One region of the Bacillus sp. VA13 genome, then DNA from elsewhere that is predicted to be linked to it. Evidence: a T-box and tRNA genes for the amino acid it is inferred to sense, from the RefSeq annotation. Region 1 holds a T-box; the other holds one or more tRNA genes.
What was found. A T-box is a leader RNA that pairs with one kind of tRNA and senses whether it is charged. The one in region 1 lies ahead of ileS (isoleucine--tRNA ligase), so its partner is inferred to be a tRNA-Ile.
Positions count from the first base shown of each region.

Region 2: it has a tRNA-Ile gene. The T-box ahead of ileS (isoleucine--tRNA ligase) is inferred to sense a tRNA for this amino acid. The anticodon was not compared.

Region 1 is NZ_JBVQPP010000001.1:78,545-81,929, reverse strand. It holds gene ileS (isoleucine--tRNA ligase) at 1-1,394, opposite strand, end outside; T-box leader at 1,447-1,673, opposite strand; gene divIVA (septum site-determining protein DivIVA) at 1,736-2,230, opposite strand; gene AC0C66_RS00420 (YlmH family RNA-binding protein) at 2,324-3,097, opposite strand; gene AC0C66_RS00415 (YggT family protein) at 3,158-3,385, opposite strand, start outside.
Region 2 is NZ_JBVQPP010000001.1:1,576,250-1,579,634, forward strand. It holds gene glgB (1,4-alpha-glucan branching enzyme) at 1-1,494, opposite strand, end outside; tRNA gene AC0C66_RS08135 (tRNA-Glu) at 1,727-1,798, opposite strand; tRNA gene AC0C66_RS08140 (tRNA-Ser) at 1,829-1,919, opposite strand; tRNA gene AC0C66_RS08145 (tRNA-Asn) at 1,923-1,997, opposite strand; tRNA gene AC0C66_RS08150 (tRNA-Ile) at 2,010-2,086, opposite strand; tRNA gene AC0C66_RS08155 (tRNA-Gly) at 2,102-2,175, opposite strand; tRNA gene AC0C66_RS08160 (tRNA-His) at 2,185-2,260, opposite strand; tRNA gene AC0C66_RS08165 (tRNA-Phe) at 2,280-2,355, opposite strand; tRNA gene AC0C66_RS08170 (tRNA-Asp) at 2,368-2,444, opposite strand; tRNA gene AC0C66_RS08175 (tRNA-Met) at 2,514-2,590, opposite strand; tRNA gene AC0C66_RS08180 (tRNA-Ser) at 2,608-2,700, opposite strand; tRNA gene AC0C66_RS08185 (tRNA-Ile) at 2,707-2,783, opposite strand; tRNA gene AC0C66_RS08190 (tRNA-Met) at 2,786-2,862, opposite strand; tRNA gene AC0C66_RS08195 (tRNA-Ala) at 2,883-2,955, opposite strand; tRNA gene AC0C66_RS08200 (tRNA-Pro) at 2,961-3,037, opposite strand; tRNA gene AC0C66_RS08205 (tRNA-Arg) at 3,053-3,129, opposite strand; tRNA gene AC0C66_RS08210 (tRNA-Leu) at 3,139-3,224, opposite strand; tRNA gene AC0C66_RS08215 (tRNA-Gly) at 3,239-3,313, opposite strand; tRNA gene AC0C66_RS08220 (tRNA-Leu) at 3,319-3,385, opposite strand, start outside.

The DNA.
Region 1 (3,385 bases):
AATACCGGAATCGGCACTCCCCATGCACGCTGTCTGGAAATACACCAGTCTCCGCGGTCACGAACCATGTTGTGCAAACGCTGCTCGCCCCATTCAGGAACCCATTTGGTTTCTTTAATGGCATCCAGCAGATCTGATCTGAAATCTTTAATAGACGCAAACCATTGCGCTGTCGCTCTGAAAATGGTTGGTTTCTTTGTTCTCCAATCGTGCGGATAAGAGTGTGTAATGAATTCAAGCTTCACAAGCGCGCCTTTTTCATCTAGCTGCTGTGTGATCGCTTTGTTCGCGTCATCATAGAACATGCCTTCAAAGCCCGGAGCTTCGCTTGTCATTACACCTTTTGCATCAACTGGGCATAGCACATCTAAACCGTATTTTTGGCCGATGATAAAGTCATCTTCCCCGTGCCCCGGCGCTGTATGAACGCAGCCTGTTCCGGCATCAGTTGTTACGTGTTCGCCAAGCATAACGAGAGAGTCTCTGCCATATAGCGGGTGTTCAGCGATAATGTTCTCAAGGTCTTTCCCTTTGATCGTTCTTGTCACTTCATATTGATCAAATCCGCATGCAGATGCAACATTTTCGACTAAAGCACTTGCTACGACAAAGCGGTCTTCACCTACTGCAATCACGCTGTACTCAAGATCAGGGTGCACTGAAATACCGAGGTTCGCCGGAATTGTCCAAGGCGTTGTTGTCCAAATGATGATGCGCTCACCGTTTTCAAGAACGCCTTTTCCGTCTTTCACACCGAAAGCAACGTAAATAGATGCTGAACGTTTGTCTTGATATTCGATCTCGGCTTCAGCCAAAGCAGATTCACTTGAAGGTGACCAGTTAACCGGTTTAAGACCTTTATAAATGTAGCCTCGTTTTGCCATCTCACCAAATACGCGGATTTGCTGCGCTTCGTATTCCGGTTTTAATGTCACATATGGGTTTTCCCAATCACCGCGGACACCAAGGCGTTTAAACTGCTCACGCTGTCCCTCGATTTGCTTCCAAGCGTACTCTTCGCACAGTTTGCGGAATTCCGCTACTGACATTTCTTTGCGGTTGACTTTTTTGTTTTTTGTGAGAGCCGTTTCAATCGGCAATCCGTGTGTATCCCAGCCCGGTACATATGGCGCGTTGTAGCCGCTCATTGATTTGTAGCGGACAATGAAGTCCTTCAAAATCTTGTTAAGCGCGTGGCCCATATGGATATCGCCGTTTGCATACGGAGGTCCGTCATGTAAAACAAATTTCGGGCGGTCTTTCGTCCGTTCCTGTACAAGACGGTAGATATCCTCTCCCTCCCATTTCTTTTGAATGTCAGGCTCACGGTTTGGCAAATTTCCACGCATCGGGAAATCTGTTTTCGGCATTAAGAGCGTGTCTTTAAAATCCATTTTCATTCCTCCACTGCATTTTTTCAGAAAATAAAAAAAGCCCTCTCATCCCATAAGGGACGAGAAAGCTTATCTCGCGGTACCACCCTTTTAGAAAAAGCAAGCATACGCTTTTTCCTCTCGAGCATCGTAACGTGATGAACGTCCTAACCTACTGTGAGTTCAGAAAGGAAACTTAAGGGCTGATCTACATGATTCCGGCCATCCCGGACTCTCACCATCTCCGGGTCGCTATAAAGGCCTGAAGGAAACATGACTGTCCCTTTCAACCGTTTTTTCATCTGAATTTATGAACGTATTATATTCGACAAGCTAAGAAAATGTCAAGATAATCAGAGAATTTATTCCTTTTCCTCAAATACTGCGTCGACTTCATACTCAAGCAGATGATCCCAATCGTCATTTTTCAGAAGATCGAGCTGAGCTTCAATCAGCATTTGGAAACGTGTTCTGAAAACTTTAGACTGTTTTTTCAGCTCTTCAATTTCCATGGCAATTTTTCTTGATTTTGATAAAGATTCGTTGATAATGCGATCAGCGTTTTTCTCCGCTTCCCGAACGATCAGCTTTGCTTCTTTTTGAGAATTGCGTTTTACGTCTTCAGCCGCTTCTTGAGCAACTAAAATCGATTTATTCAGCGTTTCTTCAATATTGGCAAAGTGTCCGATTCTTTCATCAAGCTCATTGACTTTCGCTTCAAGCTCAGTTTTCTTACGGAGAACAATTTCGTAATCTTTTCTGACTTGCGCTAGGAATTCATTTACTTCATCTTCATCATATCCGCGAAAACTTTTTGTAAACGTCTTGTTGTGAATATCATTTGGCGTTAATGGCATGATGCCACCTCCATTTTTACATTTCAGTACGGTTATCTAGTTCACATTATAAAACAAATTTCGCACAGATGGAGAAAAAAACTGAAAAACCGACTATTTTTGTCGCTCAAACGTAACTCTCCATTTGTCTTTTTTGGTTTTTCCTTCGATTTTTGTTAAGCTGCATCGGCCAAAGCCTCTGATAGAGAGCATGTCCCCTTCTGCCACCATGTATGAAGGGTCTTCAACTACCTTCCAGTTCACTTTCACGAGGCCGTTTTTCACAAGCGTCTGTGATTTCTGGCGGGATTGTCTGCTCATAGAGGCGCAGACGGCGTCAAGCCTTAAAGAAGAAACCGTGTCATCTCTTATTTCGACATCAACTGCTGGAATGTTAAGGTCTGACAAGTCAATTTTCTCTAGGCTGACCGCCGCTTTGCCTGCTTGGGTCAGCTGTGCCGCCACAAAATCAGCGGTATCGGCTGAGACAATCAATTGCACTGATGTCTCAGAAAACACGATGTCACCAAACTTTTGCCGCTTTAAGCCTATGCCCATTAATGCACCAAGCAGAGAACGATGATCTACAGAGACAAACTTTTCAGCATAACGGACGTTAAACGCCTGCAGTTCAAAATCCGATTCTTCCGGAGTGATGTACTCTGGATACAGAATCGCCCGTTTTCGCTCCGCTCTGTCATAGCCGCCGGAAAAAGCAAGCCCAACGTCAGCCTGTCCCGTAACAGCAGAAAGGATGACCTGCTCTCGGGGGTCTAAAAAGTCGGTCAGCTTCATTCTGTACTGCTCCTGGACAATTCCTTTCCATTCGAGCGCCTGGTCAATAAAGGCCCGCTCGTCTTTTCTGAAGTGCTGATATATATCGCTCATCGTCTTTCCCTTCTATGTAAAGAGGCTTGGCTGCTGCCAAGCCCCTATCAAACTGTCACATTAAAACGCAATCATGCGATAAAGCCCCCACAAGCCGGTTGTCGCAAACCGAAGCACAAGTATAGCTACGATCGGTGAAATATCCAGCATTGCGATCGGAGGGATGATTTTTCTAAATGGTTCGAGATATGGTTCACAAATCGAAGCTAAAAAACGCCCGACTGCCGTTTCCCTTGTACTCGGCACCCATGACATAAAAATATATATGATCAGGGCAAATGAGTAGAT
Region 2 (3,385 bases), 1.5 Mb from region 1:
AAGATCTTGCGTAAAAACGCTGGCTTTCTGATGCATGGGGAAGGAGTCCAAAAACCAATCAAGCTGTTCTGTATCTTTCCATTCATCAAATTGGGCAAATTCTGATCCCATAAAAATCAATTTCTTTCCGGGATGAGCCGTCATATAGCCGAGCAAAAGCCGATACTGGGCAAATTTCTGCCAATAGTCGCCAGGCATTTTATTAAGAAGGGATTTTTTTCCGTATACGACTTCATCATGAGAAAACGGCAATACAAAATGTTCACTAAACGCATACAGTAATGAAAACGAAATAAGCTGATGACAATACCGCCTTTCTTCTGGCGGCGTCTCCATGTATTTCAGTACGTCATTCATCCAGCCCATATTCCATTTAAAATGAAAACCAAGCCCTCCTTCCTCAACAGCACCTGTCACTTGAGGCCATTCCGTAGAGTCTTCCGCAATCATCATGACATGAGGATATGCCTCTCTCATGGTTTGATTGAGTTTTTTTAAAAATTCAACAGCATGTGGATTCGTATGGCGTTCATCCTGATTTGGCCAATACAGGAGATTAGCCACTGCATCAACCCTAAATCCATCTATATGATAGAGTTCCGCCCAGTACAACGCATTAGAAATTAAAAAACTATGAACTTCCGGTTTTCCCAGGTCAAAGTTTGCCGTGCCCCATAGCCAGTTCTCCCGATCACGTTCTTCTTGATATTCATAAAGTGGCTCTCCATCAAACATATAAAGACCATGTGCATCTTTACAAAAATGTCCGGGGACCCAATCCAGAATGACTCCGATGTTTTCTTGATGGCATTCATCCACAAACTTCATCAAATCATGCGGCGTGCCAAACCTGCTTGTCGGGCTGTAATAACCCGTTCCTTGATATCCCCAGGAACGATCATAAGGGTGCTCATACACCGGAAGCAGTTCGATATGGGTAAACCCATGCTCTTTGATATAAGGAATAAGCGACTGGCTTAATTCTTTATAAGAGTAATGCCTGCCATCAGAATGTTTCTTCCAGGAACCGAGATGAAGTTCATAAATAAAAACAGGTTTCTCATACAGCGTATTAGCCTTCTGTTTCTTTTGCCATTTTTGATCTTTCCAGTTATATCCTGCAAAATCGTAAGTAAGTGACGCTGTATTGGGCCTGATTTCTGAATAAATAGCATATGGATCTGCCTTCAGCCTGATCTCGCCGCTTTTCGTCACGATTTCATACTTATATCTTTCCTTTTCTCCTAAATTTGGAATAAACAACGTCCAAATGCCACCATCGTTCGCTCTGTGCATCACATGCTGTTCTCCTGACCAGCTGTTAAAGTCCCCAGCCACTCGTACTTCTGACGCATGAGGTGCCCACACACAGAATTCATATCCTCTTTGGCCATTCAGCTCGCGATAATGCGAGCCAAACAGCTGATAGCTTTTAAACAGACTGCCTTCGTGAAAAAGATAAACATCATGTGCTGTAGGGCTGGCAGCGGCCATGTAATCATCCTTTCTGACATCATAGTTTTCATTTATAGTATTTATTCGAAGAAATAAAAAAAAGCCCTTTCATGAAAGCGCTTATACTTATTGACAATTAACTTCATTTTCCGAAGAAAAACGAAATATATGGAGATTTTTGTTGCCTGTTTATAGAATATAGAATGATTCTAAGGCATGTCAGGATTTATAAAAAATAAAAAAACCTTGCAGGATATGCAAGGTTTCTGAATGACCCGTACGGGATTCGAACCCGTGTTACCGCCGTGAAAGGGCGGTGTCTTAACCGCTTGACCAACGGGCCGATGATTGAGAATTTATATGTGTAATCATATGGCGGAGAAGGAGGGATTTGAACCCTCGCGCCGCTTACACGACCTACACCCTTAGCAGGGGCGCCTCTTCAGCCACTTGAGTACTTCTCCATTTGGCTCCACAGGCAGGATTCGAACCTGCGACCGATCGGTTAACAGCCGATAGCTCTACCACTGAGCTACTGTGGAATATAAAGGTCATGGTGGGCCTGAATGGACTCGAACCATCGACCTCACGCTTATCAGGCGTGCGCTCTAACCAGCTGAGCTACAGGCCCATGACAATATAGAAATGGAGCGGGTGATGGGAATCGAACCCACGACATCAGCTTGGAAGGCTGAGGTTTTACCACTAAACTACACCCGCAATTTTATTTGGGGCGATTGATGGGAATCGAACCCACGAATGCCAGAGCCACAATCTGGTGCGTTAACCACTTCGCCACAACCGCCAAAATATATATTGATAAATGGTGGCTCGGGACGGAATCGAACCGCCGACACACGGATTTTCAGTCCGTTGCTCTACCAACTGAGCTACCGAGCCTTATTATTTAAATGGCGGTCCGGACGGGACTCGAACCCGCGACCTCCTGCGTGACAGGCAGGCATTCTAACCAACTGAACTACCGGACCATTTTGATATTTACATGTGAATTTTTTAGGTTGTACCCTTTAGGTACCCCTTATTTCATTCATATAATTTGGTTGCGGGGGCAGGATTTGAACCTGCGACCTTCGGGTTATGAGCCCGACGAGCTACCGAACTGCTCCACCCCGCGATGATTAAGAATATATATGGCGGAGGAAGAGGGATTCGAACCCCCGCGGGCTTTGACACCCCTGTCGGTTTTCAAGACCGATCCCTTCAGCCAGACTTGGGTATTCCTCCGTATAGTGGTGGACCTTGTAGGACTCGAACCTACGACCGGACGGTTATGAGCCGTCTGCTCTAACCAACTGAGCTAAAGGTCCATTGGTAGCGGCGGAGGGGATCGAACCCCCGACCTCACGGGTATGAACCGTACGCTCTAGCCAGCTGAGCTACACCGCCAAATATTTATTGAAACCAAGTGGAGCCTAGCGGGATCGAACCGCTGACCTCCTGCGTGCAAAGCAGGCGCTCTCCCAGCTGAGCTAAGGCCCCAAGAATGGTCGGGAAGACAGGATTCGAACCTGCGACCCCATGGTCCCAAACCATGTGCTCTACCAAGCTGAGCTACTTCCCGATTTCATGTAGATCATGGCGCGCCCGAGAGGAGTCGAACCCCTAACCTTTTGATCCGTAGTCAAACGCTCTATCCAATTGAGCTACGGGCGCAAAACTTAATGCCGAGGGCCGGACTTGAACCGGCACGGTAGTCACCTACCGCAGGATTTTAAGTCCTGTGTGTCTGCCAATTCCACCACCCCGGCGTGGATGGTATAGTTGGAGCGGAAGACGGGATTCGAACCCGCGACCCCCACCTTGGCAAGGTGGTGTTCTACCACTGAACTACTTCCGCAGAAATGGTGCGGATGAAGGGACTTGAACCCCCACGTCTGTAAAGACACTAGAGCCTGATTCTAGCGCGTCT